Regions from separate parts of the Bacillus sp. URHA0034 genome, predicted to be linked through region 1. Evidence: riboswitches for the same ligand, from Rfam matches in the RefSeq annotation. Region 1 holds a riboswitch; the other holds the start of a gene.
The links. A riboswitch is a leader RNA that binds a small molecule or an ion and turns the genes downstream of it on or off. The one in region 1 is predicted to bind thiamine pyrophosphate.
Positions count from the first base shown of each region.

Region 2: another riboswitch for thiamine pyrophosphate. It lies ahead of ACZ9EE_RS31905 (solute carrier family 23 protein); the one in region 1 lies ahead of thiC (phosphomethylpyrimidine synthase ThiC).

Region 1 covers NZ_JBWCDK010000002.1:269,885-277,282, reverse strand. The annotation lists gene ACZ9EE_RS03620 (CBO0543 family protein) at 1-145, opposite strand, end outside; gene thiC (phosphomethylpyrimidine synthase ThiC) at 398-2,182, opposite strand; TPP riboswitch at 2,316-2,430, opposite strand; gene ACZ9EE_RS03610 (hypothetical protein) at 2,588-2,764, shown strand; partial or broken gene ACZ9EE_RS03605 (VOC family protein) at 2,804-3,190, opposite strand; gene ACZ9EE_RS03600 (amidase family protein) at 3,487-5,055, shown strand; gene ACZ9EE_RS03595 (Bcr/CflA family efflux MFS transporter) at 5,853-7,079, opposite strand; gene ACZ9EE_RS03590 (MarR family winged helix-turn-helix transcriptional regulator) at 7,342-7,398, shown strand, end outside.
Region 2 covers NZ_JBWCDK010000002.1:6,142,243-6,149,640, reverse strand. The annotation lists gene ACZ9EE_RS31950 (hypothetical protein) at 1-300, opposite strand, end outside; gene ACZ9EE_RS31945 (hypothetical protein) at 408-572, opposite strand; gene ACZ9EE_RS31940 (hypothetical protein) at 666-1,274, shown strand; gene ACZ9EE_RS31935 (DnaD domain protein) at 1,292-1,666, shown strand; gene ACZ9EE_RS31930 (DnaB-like helicase C-terminal domain-containing protein) at 1,669-2,709, shown strand; gene ACZ9EE_RS31925 (general stress protein) at 2,872-3,429, shown strand; gene ACZ9EE_RS31920 (ribonuclease E inhibitor RraB) at 3,776-4,096, shown strand; gene ACZ9EE_RS31915 (sugar phosphate isomerase/epimerase family protein) at 4,671-5,276, shown strand; gene ACZ9EE_RS31910 (peptidase dimerization domain-containing protein) at 5,341-5,685, shown strand; TPP riboswitch at 6,038-6,147, shown strand; gene ACZ9EE_RS31905 (solute carrier family 23 protein) at 6,270-7,398, shown strand, end outside.

The sequences.
Region 1 (7,398 bases):
TTAAGTGGTTGGGTAGTAAATTGGGTGGGTGAGGATAGGTCCATAACGAATAATCCCAAGTAAACAAGTTATAAAGCATGTCACCAAGAATGAAATATTGAATTGTGTGGAGATAACCCAATTTTTCCAATCTCCCCACTTGCATGCACTGAGGATTGTGATAATACCCATCATAATAGGAAACATAGGTTCACCAACTAGAGCTTCTTCCATTATGTATGAAACCATTGCATAATCATAAAAGCATTAATATGTTTTTTTATTATTATCATTTGAACTCAAAATAATTAATTTTTTTCCTCTAATCAAAATGCAAAGAGAAAAACCTTACCTTGACAAGAAACTTAGGTAAGGTTTTTTAAGGCACATTTAGTTATTGCGATTTCCTGAAACAAATTTACTGATAGATGTTACCACCAGAATGTCTAAACTCTTCGGCTTTTTCCCTCATTCCTTTTTCAATCTCTTGCTTCTGATCAAGTTGGTTTTCTTTTGCAGCGTTCCGAATATCATGAGAGATTCTCATGCTGCAAAATTTTGGCCCGCACATGGAGCAGAAATGGGCTGTTTTGGCCCCTTCAGCAGGCAGGGTTTCATCATGGTATTCTAGTGCACGTTCAGGATCCAAAGATAAATTAAATTGATCTCTCCAACGGAATTCAAAACGAGCCTTTGATAATGCATCATCTCTAATTTGTGCACCGGGATGTCCTTTAGCTAAATCAGCCGCATGTGCAGCAATTTTGTAGGTAATGACTCCTTCGCGAACATCGTCTCTATTTGGTAAGCCAAGATGTTCTTTTGGAGTTACATAACATAGCATGGCGGTTCCAAACCAGCCAATCATTGCGGCTCCAATCGCAGAGGTTATATGGTCATATCCGGGAGCAATATCCGTAGTAAGAGGTCCCAGTGTATAGAAGGGCGCTTCCTTACAAATTTCTAGTTGTTTATCCATGTTCTCTTTAATGAGGTGCATCGGTACATGTCCTGGACCTTCGACCATTACCTGTACGTCATGTTCCCAAGCAATCTTCGTTAATTCGCCTAGAGTTTCTAATTCCGCAAATTGTGCTTCATCATTTGCATCGGCAATAGAACCTGGACGTAAACCATCTCCTAATGAGAAGGCCACATCGTATGATTTCATAATTTCACAGATCTCTTCAAAGTGAGTATATAAAAAGTTTTCTTTATGATGGTGTAAGCACCATTGGGCCATAATCGATCCGCCACGTGAGACAATTCCGGTTAACCGTTTCGCTGTTAACGGAACATATCGTAATAAGACACCGGCATGGATGGTAAAGTAATCGACACCTTGTTCAGCCTGCTCAATTAAGGTATCACGGTAAACTTCCCAAGTTAGATCTTCGGCAATTCCATTTACTTTTTCTAAGGCTTGATAAATCGGAACCGTACCAACAGGAACGGCTGAGTTTCGAATAATCCACTCACGAGTCGTGTGGATGTTTTTCCCTGTAGAAAGATCCATAATCGTGTCAGCGCCCCAGCGAGTAGCCCACGTCATTTTTTCCACTTCCTCTTCAATCGATGAGGAAACCGCCGAATTCCCAATGTTGGCATTTATTTTTACATGAAAATGGCGTCCGATGATCATTGGTTCTGTCTCTGGATGGTTGATATTAGAAGGGATTATCGCCCGGCCTCTTGCCACTTCATCACGGACAAATTCAGGCTTCATATTTTCCCTGATTGCGATGTATTCCATTTCAGGTGTAATGATTCCTTTTTTTGCATAATGGAGCTGTGTCACATTTTTTCCTATTTTTGCTCGTAATGGCTTACGCTTTAATCTAGGAAAAACTTTATGATTAGCCCTTGGGTCGTTTAGATCTTGATACCCATTATCTTCTGGTTTGATTTCACGGGCTTCATATTCTTCAACATCAGATCGTTCATTTATCCATGTACTACGAAGGGCAGGCAGACCTTTTGTGATGTCTACGGAATAATTTGAATCTGTATAGGGGCCGCTTGTATCATACACCCGTACTGGGGAATTCGCTTCCTCTCCAAAGGTACTTGTTGTCGGACTTAGTTCAATTTCACGCATAGGAACTTTAATATCGGGTCTTGAACCTTCTACATAAACTTTTTTACTGCCTGAAAAGCTTGACATGATGGAAATGTTTTTTTCATTTAATGAGGTGGATACCATTGATAAATCTCTCCCTTTTTATTTAATAAAAGGACGAGTTCTAGAACATGAATGGGAAAAAAGAAGCACATAAAAAAGCCGGGTCCTTTAAAAGGATGGACCCGGCAAATGTATGTAGAAGTTAATCTTAATAAAAGATGCTTATCAACTTCCCCACGCTGGTATGATCCAGATCAGGTCCAAAGGGTCAAGAAACTTAAGCGTGTTTCTCTCTCAGCCCAAACTATTGGACTCCCCTAGTTATGTTTATTTAACTTTTTTCAGTATACAAGAAAAGTGGATAGAATCAAATCGAAATTTATAAAATTTAGTAATTTGAGTCTATTTTACTAGTAGTTAACAGTTCATGTATATTTTTCAAAATCAAATAGAAAATAAGAAGTGAATATAACTATGGAGGAATGGATGATGAACGAAAGTATTCCAAATCAGAACGATCCTGAAAATAAAATGAAGATATTTAAAAACATTCATCAGTCAGCACTAAACTACGTCCAGCCGGCGATTGAAAATACGGCGCCAACGTCACAAGATGCAACTCAAAACTTAGTAAACCAAATCATGAAAAATCAAGAACCGTAATAGAAAAGACCTCATTTAGAGGTCACTCTCTTTCAGGGGCTATAATTCAACCTTAATTCGATCTGGGTCCTCAAAATAAACTGCGTAATGTGATTTTCCTCCTGCAAATGGATGCTTATTTTCATAGAGAATGTGAATACCTCTTTCTTGTAACGCGCTGGTCATCTCATCCACCTGCTGACGTGAACTTGCGTGAAACGCCAAATGGTTTAGACCCACCCGACATCTATGATAGGGTATATCAAGAAACCGCTGCTCAGCTTGCACAAAGACTATGTATGTTTCACCGAGTTTCTAGCTCTGCCCACTTTCCCATTCTTGAAAAGGTTCGTAGCCTAACTTTTCTAAAAACCAACCCCAAAATTCAATTGTCCTGCTTAAATCGGAAACATAGATTTCAATATGATGAATAAGTCCGTGTGACAATGGATTCCCTCGTTTCTTTACTTCAATTACTGAATTGTTTTAATAGAATAACACAAACCATGATTGAAAACTGTTTAATTATTTAAAGGATATTTTAATAGAACAGTAAAGTTTTTTTGATGAATAGAAAACTCGGCTAAGGTACTTGTCTGATAAGACTACTTGCGTGAATAGTGGGTAAGGTCGTTATTTCTACTAAGCCCTTTTCTCTGTCAGAAAACCTTCCATATTTTAGGACGAATGAAGATATTATTGATATATTCATAGAATCTTAATTTAAGGGGGAGTCACAACCAATGGGAAAATGGGGGAGGAAATCAATACCTTTCATAACGAGTTTAGTTTTAGCAGGAAGTTTACTAGCCATGCCTGCAGGTGCCACGGTACATGCAGCCGCAATTACCGCTAGTCCTGTCGCAAAAAGTGCTTTAGCGGCTGAGATTGAGGAAGCGACAATACTTGATTTAGAGCATGATATGAAAAAGGGGACGTTGACGTCTGAACAATTAGTTCAATTCTACTTAGATCGAATCGGGGAGTATGATGATAGTATTCACTCTATTATTACGATTAACAAAGATGCGATTGCTGAGGCAAAGCAACTGGATCAAGAACGAAAAGCTGGCAAAGTCCGTGGTCCATTACATGGAATCCCAGTTATTTTAAAAGACAACTTTGATACATACGATATGCCGACGACAGCCGGTTCCCTGTCGCTAAAAGGGTCGGTTCCATTGAATGATGCTTACCAAACGAAGAGATTAAGAGAAGAAGGGGCGATTATCCTTGGAAAAGCAAACCTTCATGAATTTGCGTTTGGATTTGAAACGATTAGTTCTTTGGGGGGGCAAACGTATAATCCATATGATACGACAAGATATCCTGGCGGTTCGAGCGGAGGTACGGCAGCGGCTGTTACTTCAAACTTCGTAACGGTCGGATTAGGGACAGATACGGGGGGGTCCATTCGAATTCCGTCATCTTTTAATGATCTTGTTGGAATCCGGCCAACCATGGGACTAGCCAGCAGGGATGGAATTATTCCACTTGCACTCTCACAGGATGTCGGCGGACCGATTGCTCGTACAGTGGAAGATGCTGCCGTGGTACTTGATGCGATTGCCGGGTATGACCCAGCCGATCCAGTAACGGAAGCCAGCGTCGGTAAAGTGCCGCAAACGTATACACATTACCTTAAGAAAAATGGATTGAAAAAAGCACGCATTGGGATCGTACGAGCCTTATTCGGAAACGATCCACAAATAAATAACGTCATGGACCAAGCCATTGCTGATATGAAAGAGCAAGGGGCCGAAGTATATGAGGTCACCATACCGAATCTTGATCAAATTCTAGCGTATCCAAGCTTAAGCGGATATGAATTTAAGTTTCAGTTAAATGACTACTTAGCATCACTTGGACCCAATGCACCTGTTCATACATTGACAGATATCATTAATAGCGGACTATATCATCCGAGCTTAAAAAGCGGTTTAATCTCAAGAAATAATATGGGATCTCTAGAAACGAATGTAGATTACCAGAGGATTATAACGGAACGTCCAAAACTGGCTAAGGAAAGCTTAATGACCACTTTTAATGAATTTGGGCTTGATGCACTTGTTTATCCAACTTCTAGTGCATTACCAGCCGTAGTAGGTAGTGGGCAGGGTGCAGGAAATGCTAATCGGTTAAGTCCTTTTTCAGGCTTCCCAGCCATCTCAGTTCCTGCCGGTTTCAGTGATAATGGCCTACCTATAGGAATGGAAATGCTGGGAAAAGCATTTGATGAGCCAACATTGATCAAGTTGGCTTATTCATATCAAGAAGCAACCCATAATCGAAAAGAACCTGTTTTAAAATAGAGTGGGGTGCAGGTCGAGAAAAGGTGAAGAGGGAGATAGACAATTATCCTCCTAGCGGACTCATGAGGATCTCCTGCTAGTATGGAAAGTTGTCCGCATGGACGGGTGATGAGGACAGAGATCCTCACCAGAAAGAGAAAGTTGTCCTCATGGAGGTGTGATGAGGACAAAATTCTTCACCAGAAAGAGAAAGTTGTCCTCATGGATGGTTGATGAGGACAGAAATCCTCACCAGCAAGAGAAAGTTGTCCTCATGGAGGGTTGATGAGGACAGGAATCATCACCCGAAGGAGAAAGTTGTCCTCATGGATGGTTGATGAGGACAAGAATCATCACCAGAAAGAGAAAGTTGTCCTCATGGATGGTTGATGAGGACAGAGATCCTCACCAGAAAGAGAAAGTTGTCCTCATGAAGGGTTGATGAGGACAGAAATCTTCATCAGATAGAGGAAGTTGTCCTCATGGAGGGTTGATGAGGACAGGAATCTTCATCAGATAGAGGAAGATGTCCTCATGAAGGGTTGATGAGGACAGAAATCTTCATCAGATAGAGGAAGTTGTCCTCATGGAGGGTTGATGAGGACAAGAATCATCACCAGAAAGAGAAAGTTGTCCTCATGGAGGGGTGATGAGGACAGGAATCTTCACCAGAAAAAGAAGTTATCCTCATACCGGTGCTATCAGGACAGAGATTGACTCTACTATAAAAAATGGTCTTCATGAAGGTTCATGAGGACCATTTTTTTATAGTAAATTCATCTTAATGCCTATTCCTCAATAAAAACGGTGCATAAATCTTAAGCATGTAACCGAACCCTAACTTGAGATGATGCTTTCTTTTTAGTAAGAGTAAAAAAGAATATGCACCCGATTAAGGAGGTAGTAAACATTATAGCACCCATTGGAACTGCCGTTGACTCATTAATCCCAACGAGAGGAGATACAATCGAACCAATTAGTAATGGGAGCATCCCTAACACCGCACTGGCACTCCCTGCACGATGACCTTGTTTTTCCATGGCTAAAGTAAATGAACTTGTTAATATCATTCCCATTGTCGTCATGTAGATAAAGATGGGTATCACAATAGCGGCTAATGGTCCTTCAATCACCGTCATCACAAGCAGGACTAATGTTGCGAATACAGCGGTAATAACGGCGACCCGAAGCAGGCTTCGTTCAGGAACAATCCCAGCAAAGCGCCCAATCAGAAAACTTCCCGTAATAATCGCCAGACCATTAATCCCAAATAAAATACTAAAAACTTGTGGTGATACGTCATAAATTCCCTGGTACACAAAAGGCGTACCCGATACATAAGCAAAGCTGCCGCCATGAACAAAACCGACAATTAAGGCATACCCAATAAACGAACGGTCTTTAAACAAACTCCCCATTGTCCGTAAAGAATGCCCAACAGAGCTCGGAACTCTTTTTTCCAGCGGTAATGTTTCCTTTAAACGCAAGGACACTACTAAGACGGTAAAAACCCCGAGAAAAAATAAAAAATAGAAAATCGTATGCCAGCTTGCAAATGGCATAAGCAGAATAGCTCCGCCCGTCATGGGTGCAATCATCGGGGCTGTTGAATTGATGACCATTAAGAGGGCAAAGAATTTCGTCAGTTCTTTACTGCTAAACACGTCACGTACCACCGCCCGGGAAAGGACGATTCCCGCTGAGGCAGTAAAGCCTTGTAAAAATCGGGCTGATATCAATATGATAATATTCGGAGAAATTGCACAGAGAAGGGACGCTAAGGCAAATAAAGAAATCGAAACAATTAACGGCTTTCTTCTCCCCTGGGCATCACTGATGGGTCCAACAATCACCTGACCAACAGCCAGCCCAATTAAACATGCCGTTAAGCTCAGCTGTACAAGTGACGCACGTGCCCCAAAATCATGTCCAATACTAGGGAAGCTTGGTAAATACATATCAATATTAAATGGTCCAAGCATTCCAAGCAAACTAAGCAGGAATGCCAATCCCAATCGCTGTTTACCTGTTGGATTATGAAGCATAACCTCACACCTTTCAATCTCGTTTTCTTGTTGCGTATATCGAAATTTTCGAGAAACTGAAAAAGAACTTTTCACAGTATAACATAAGAAATAGTTTTTTTAGTTGAAAAACTAAAAAATCAATTTATAAAATGATGAATCCAACAGGTACAATTGACTAGCAATTTAATTAATTGGTAGTATTAGGGGTAATGAATGATTAAATCGATAAAATCTACAAGGCATGATTGCCTTTTGAGAAACCTTAGAATAGGTGGTATAAATGGAATCCATTCACAAAAAACAATTAATAACCAATTGGTTATCATTCTCCAATCTG
Region 2 (7,398 bases), 5.9 Mb from region 1:
GACAGTGAAAATCCCGATTTTTTTACCTTTAAGAATCATCCGCTTAAAAGTCGAACGTGACAGGATGTTTTCTTTACATTCTTGATTAATCGCTTTTAAAATCGTTCCAATCTTTGCATTGCAAACACCAGGGATTTTTGCAGAGAACCGCACTAATCTTTTTAAACCGATTAATTCACCCTTTGAAAAATCCTTTTTGTGATCAAGCAACCACATTTCCATATGGTGGTTGAACTCCTTTAAACTTTCGAATTGGGAAAACGATTCAAATCCCTCAATAGTGCCAGATTTTAAATTCATACGATTAGCCACCTCTTCACATAATCTAGGCCAGCTAACGTGTAATCCCACATTTCCGGCATTTCTAAAATACCGGTTTTGGCTATGGAATTCGAATTTCAAAAATTCTAATTTGGGGCCACTTTTTGCATGAAAAGCGTGTTTTTGCCATCAAATTTGTAAATTTGGAGCCGTTTTTTCGTAATTTCGCTTATTTTTATATCAATTTTAGTTTTTAGATTATATTTTGATTCACCTTGTAAAACCGGAGAAATCCGAAATTCTTTTGTCAAAAAATATTCACATGATTATGAAAAACCTACTGTCCTACCTCTTTTTTTAACAATAAATAAACAATGGAAGTAATACCAATAGAAGGGCAGTGGTTGAAGATGGCAAAGTATCGAATCATACATATTGATTTTTGGAGGAATCCGATTGTTTTAGAAGAAATGACCCCGGAAGACAAGTATTTTCACCTATATCTACTTACCAATCCGAATACAACTCAGATTGGAATCTATAAAATCACCAAAAAACAAATGGCATTTGATCTGGGCTATTCGATTGAAAGTGTGGATGCGTTAATGGAACGATTTATCCGGCATCACCAATTGATTCGTTACAATCCTGAAACAAGAGAACTCGCCTTAAAAAACTGGGCGAAAGATAACCTGCATAAAGGTGGAAAACCGATAATGGATTGTATTTATTCCGAATTAAAAAAGGTCGAAGATCGCTCACTTATTGAATATGTGGCCGAATCCATTCTTAAAAAGGAATTTCGCAGCATCTATGAATCATTTTGTGAACAAGAAGAAGTGTTATTCGGCAATGAAAGTAACGACCAAAATGGAACGCTTCCCTATTTAGACAGTGAAGAGGAAGAACTAGACGATACGTTCACCCAGCTGTTTACGATTCGAGACCAAAAAGAAAAAGAAAAAAAAATAAAAAAGAAAAACAACAACAAGAAGCTCTTGATCCATACATAGAGAATAATCCAGACGTGGTGAATCATCAAAAACTTGAAGATGTGAAGGAAATCATTGAATTCTGGGACTACAACGGGTTTGGTTTTTCGAACATAAATGCGAAACAACAGCTGTTAGCATGGTTAGAAGATTCTAGTTTCTTACAACCAAAAGATGTCATTCTAAAAGCCATGAATATCGCATGTGCCAATAATAAGCGAAGACTGAACTATGTAGTTGGAATCCTGAAAAACTGGGAAAATGAATCATTACTGACCGTAGAGGAAATTGATTCCTATCAGGAGAACCAAAAGTCCGTTACTGAGCACAGACAATCGGCCCATTCGTTTCCAACCGGAAGGCATATTCCAAGAGAATTTGAACTCGATCTAACGGCGGGTGAAGAGGAATGAGTATGGTGGAAAAGGCATTCCTAGGCAGCTTGTTGAAGGCGGATTATTTACTCAAGGATACGGTGGTTTTACCTGAACAGCTGGAAAGTACACGACATAAAGACCTAATGCTAAAAATGGTTGAGTTCAATCGGGACGGTAAGAATGTGGATTTGATTTCATTAACAACCTTACCTGATCTTGATTCCTACGGTGGAATGTCTTATCTCTCAGAGCTGTTAGCGTTTGCGGACCTTGAAAAATTTGAAGGAATGGAGAAGCTCATTCTGGAGCAATGGAAGGAACGGGAAAAGCGAAATATCTTGACGGTTGCAGCCATGAATGATTGGGAGATTGCAAGAGTTGTTACAGAATTAGATAACATTAACCAACTGAAGATGGTGGATCACACGCCTATACAACAGGCATTGTCCACGATCTATGAGGCACCCTGGGAGGATCAAGTAACACGGAACAGTGCCACTACTGGCATCAAAAAGCTCGATAACGTGACAGGTGGATTTCAGAATGGGGAAGTTACCATTCTAGCAGCAAGACCCTCCATGGGAAAAACCGATGTGATGCTGCATTTTGCCAAAATGACGGGCTGGGCAGGATTTCTGCCCCTCGTATTTTCCTTGGAGATGCCTGAACGGCTGATCACAAGCCGATTAATGGCGTCAACAGGTGGCTTTAACCGCGCAAAAATGCGGGATCCGAAGAGATTGCTTAATCAAAGTCAAAAGGAAAAATGGTCCGATGTGATTGGTGACCTCAATGAAACCCAAATGCAAATTTTTGATGGAGCAGGACAATCGATTGCCGAAATAAGAGCGAAAACGCGGAAAATGATCAATCAATTTCCAAACAGGAAACCAATTTTGTTTATTGATTACTTAACATTAATCCAAGCTGGCCAAATTTACGGAGGGAACTCTCATTTGCAAGTCACGGAAATCTCTAAATCCCTGAAAACGATGGCGAAGGATTTTAATTGCCCCGTCATTTGTTTGGCAGCATCGGGTCAGTTTATGGAAGTCTGGCAGTTTCAGATAGTTGATTAGACATAAATAATTAGGTAAGTGTGGTCAATTACGAAACAAGGAGTTTTATAAGTGGACTAAAATAGTTTAGAGACAGAATGGTTATACATTAAGAATAAATGTTTCATCCCTCCCTGGGACGGGTAGCTATAATAAGGACTACCAATCAAAGGAGGGAATCCAATGGATGAACATGAAAAGCATTTGGTGGGAGTTTACGATACTGAACAAGAGGTTATTCAGGCAGTGGAAGATTTAAAACGACAGGGTTATGCTTCCGAAGATATTTCAGTTATCGGCAAAAACAAAGACGTTGTAAAAGACATTAATGATACTACTGGTACGACAACTGAAAAAAGCACTCTTACTGGAGCTGCGACAGGCGGTGCACTTGGTGGGTTAGTAGGACTCCTTGTTGGGGTTGGTGCCCTCGCTATACCAGGAATCGGACCTATTATAGCGGCTGGACCATTAGCTGCTTCCTTAACTGGGGCGGCTGCCGGAGCAGGAGTAGGAGGTTTGGCAGGAGTTTTAATTGGATTAGGAATTCCTGAAGAAGAGGCTGACCATTACGAAGGTTATGTAAAAGAAGGTAAATTCCTTGTTGTGGCGGAACGCCGACAAAACCGTTTAAGGGAAGGACAACGAGTTGATACCAGTGTTAACCAAAACGATACTGACGTAACCACTAGATCAAATGATCCATACAATACTCCGGTCACTTCTTTGAATCAAATATGAGCTTAGACATCAACAGAGAATTATTAATGATTGATACTGAAAAGGGTACTGTCTTCAAGTGGAGACTGTACCTTTTTTCGTCTTTTATTTTTTTCTATACTGACGCTAAAATGATAATAGATTTTTTTATTGAAATAGCGATTTTAATCTAATAATGAACCCTTATGGCGTGTTTATATTTAATTCAGTAAATTACCATGAATTAGGAATACAGAAAAAGTAATTAACCCTGTATATGAGATGAATACTAGTAGTAATGAATGAGCTTAATCTTATGACTGGTCGAAAAGAAATAATTGAATTATAATAACAACTTTGAAAGTATACGAAGATGGAGGGAAAACGAATGAAATTTCCTAATGATGGTGATGGAGAGGCTTTACAAAGTCTTTATAAAGATGGAATAAATTTTAAAAAACAACAAACAGTCGAATTTTTTGTGGCTGTGCCTGATCAAACAACAGGTGAAAAATTATCGAATGTACTAAAAGGAGAAGGGTTCAATTGTTTTTTAGATCAAGACGATGAAACGGACGAGTGGGCATGTTGTTGCTCAAAAAGAATGCTTTTGAATTATAATGAATTAATCAACATACAGAAGAAACTAGATGACTTAAGTAAACCATATGGTGGTTATTCTGACGGCTGGGGCATTTTTGTCGACTAAAAGGATGGAGTTAAATGGTATTGTTATATTTATAAGGTAAGTCTAAGAAAAAATGTATACTTAACTAAACTAAACAACAAAGTGCCAAGTTTTATCCGGAAAAATGGATCTTGTTTGGCATTGTGTTGTTTGAACTCCAAACTCTATTTCTCAACAGAGCTTGCTCAATATTTTTTTGTCTGGGATTAAAAAGGTTATTTTATAGTTTCTTCACAGATCTAGTAATTTTAGTATCAAAATACATAAATTTTTGCATATATATTGTACGATTGAAAATTTGTATAAGTAAAAGTTTTATTATTGCCAATAAAGAAGCAACTGTTTTTCAAATATTAGGATTCTCTTATATAGGGGTCCTATTTTTTCTAGAAGCCATTTGCCGTAATCATTGATTCAACCAATCCCACTCCATCATTTCGCCATTATAATTAAAACGAATCGGTTTATCTTGAATGATTCCTGTTTCTCGCATTTCATAGAGCCTCTCATTATAATACTGATAATACTTTTCCTTTAAGATTCAAGCCGTGCCGCATATGGTACGGGGGGTTCATCAATCGATGGCCACAACCATGTGCAGCAGCTTTTCGCACCAATTGATGTATATGCGGACGAAGCGGTGTTTCAGGAAGAACTGGGAAAATTAGAGAAACGGGTGGAGCTTGCACTGGCACTACGTTTTCGTTTAATTGCAAATGTTCTTGCACCATATGGGATTCGGTTGGGGTTGGAATTTGTCGGCCCTCATCATTTACGCAATAAAGCCTATCCGTTTGTGTACACGTTGAAGGATACATTAGAGTACATAGACGGCATTGGTGCATCGAATATCGGTTTGTTGCTCGATAGTTATCATTGGTATACAACGGAAGGAACGATTGATGACCTTCTTTCGTTGTCACCAAAGCAAATCGTGTATGTCCATGTGAACGACACTGATCAAGCTCCTAGCGATGCACACGACGGAGAACGCCTTCTGCCTGGTGAAGGTGTGATATACCTTACAGGATTCTTCCGAGCGTTGGACAACATTCATTATACAGGACCAGGTTCTATTGAAGTGTTGCACAAAGAGCCATTCTTGGAAGAGGATGACCAGATTCCCAAGAAAGCTTTTGAGGGAGTTCAGGGATTTTTACAAAAGATAAAATCTGAGAAAAAATTTTCTGTAAAAGAGTAATTTTTATTAAGACTTGTTCAAAATCAGAAAAGTTGATAATATTTTTAAAGACTGAAAAGGCTGGTTGGAGAAGACATTGTTCTTCTCCTATTTTTTATTGGCGGAAGTAACCATTACGGGTGAAGCGGGACATGCAGGAACGACAGGGATGAACGAGAGAAAGAGAGCGTTAACACCTGCCGAAGAATGTATTCTAGCGATTGAGAAAATTGCACAGGACAGTAGTGGAAATGTGGCGACAGTAGGGAAATTGGAAGTAAAACCTGGAAGCAGTAATGTCATTCCCGGGAAAGTGGATTTTACACTTGATGTTCGTGATATAGATAATGAGCGGCGTGAAACTACATTTGCTAAAATCTATGATTCTATCCAGGCCATTGCGGCAAACCAAGGTTTTGGTGTGAATTAGGAAGGTTCAATCCCTCTCATCTGTGAAGAGTTCACCAATCGTGACGAAAGCAGTAAAGGATTCTCTGCAAGAATTACCGTATCCTGCTTATGAATTACCAAGCGGCCCTGCCCATGATGCGATGGGATGGGAGAACTCACAGATATTGGAATGATTTTTGTAAGGAGCAAGAGTGGTATCAGTCATCATCCCGATGAGTGGAGTTCTTTTGAAGATGTTGCTCGTGGGTGCGAGGTACTATTCAGGAAAACGCTAAAACTACTATAAAAGGTAAAACGATAAATAAAGAGAAGACGTGAACCTTTACTTTCATATATTTACGAGTTATTATAAATTGAATATCATAAATATGCATTACTACTAGGGGTGCCCCATTTATGGGCTGAGAGAAAAACACCTGTTTTTTAACCCTTTGGACCTGATCTGGATGATACCAGCGTAGGAAAGTAGCTAAGTGGAAGTCTATTTTTTTCATAAGCTGCAAAAGCCAGGTCCATTACAGGATCTGGCTTTTTCCTATTAAAACAGCATCATTACAGGGAGCAATAAAACTTAAATAGATAAATAGAGAAGGAGATTACATCATGGAAGAGATCAACGAAGGTCAAAGTATGAGCTACAAAGAAATGCCTATTGGGTTGGAGGAGAAACTCCCTCCATTTAAAACCTTTTTATATGCTCTGCAGCATGTTGGTGTATCCAATGTGTGGCTTGATCCAATATTTGTCGCGGCGATGATTGGGTTACCTCTATCACAATCAGCCAATATCGTTAATGCCATATTTATTACAGCCGGTATTGTGACATTGACACAAGCTGCCAAATTAGTAAGATTGCCAATTATTCAAGGGCCATCTGCCGCATTTGATTCTATTATGATAGCTGCTGGCAAGGCGAACGGCTTGGCAGCTGCAAGCGGTGGTATTTTCCTTAGTTCCATTATCGTTTTTCTGCTATCTATTACCGGGATTATTGGACGTTTGAAAGGATTATTTACACCCGTTATTTCTGGCACCGTCATCTTTCTGGTTGGAATATCATTATCTGGGTTTACCTTATACGAATTTTTAGGAGGGTCCCCAGGTGATGAGTCGTTTGCCAGCCCATCGACTCTATTATTATCGATTTCAACTTCGATTATTGTTGTATTATTATCTCTTTTTGGCAAAGGCATTTGGAAATCCTATTCATTCTTAATTGCTCTCGTTATTGGTGATGTCCTTGCTATGATTCTAGGAAAAACAAATTTTTCGATGATAGACAGTAAACCGTGGTTCGGAATTCCGCACCTGCTTCCATACGGAAATTTAGCTTTTCATTGGGACACTTTTCTTACCTTTTTTGTGGCGTATATCGTAGCGATCATCGAAGCAATGGGTGTATATCAAGCATCGGGAGCGATGCTACATACGGAAATAGATTCAAAACGGATTCGCAATGGCTTTGCAGGCGAATCAGCCGGGTCATTCCTCTCTTCACTTATTGGCGGTTTCCCGACTACAGCTTATGCACAAAATGTCGGGCTGCTTAGGTTGACAGGAGTCGGATCTAGATATCCAGTTATGGTGGCTGGTGCGATTTTCTTGTTGTTCGGTTTTTTTCCTAAGGTTGGTGCTCTGCTTGCATTAACACCTGATGCAGTGGTTGGGGGTATCTTTTTACCTGCGGCAGCGACGCTTGTATCGACAGGTTTTTCTATTTTAGCAAAAGCGG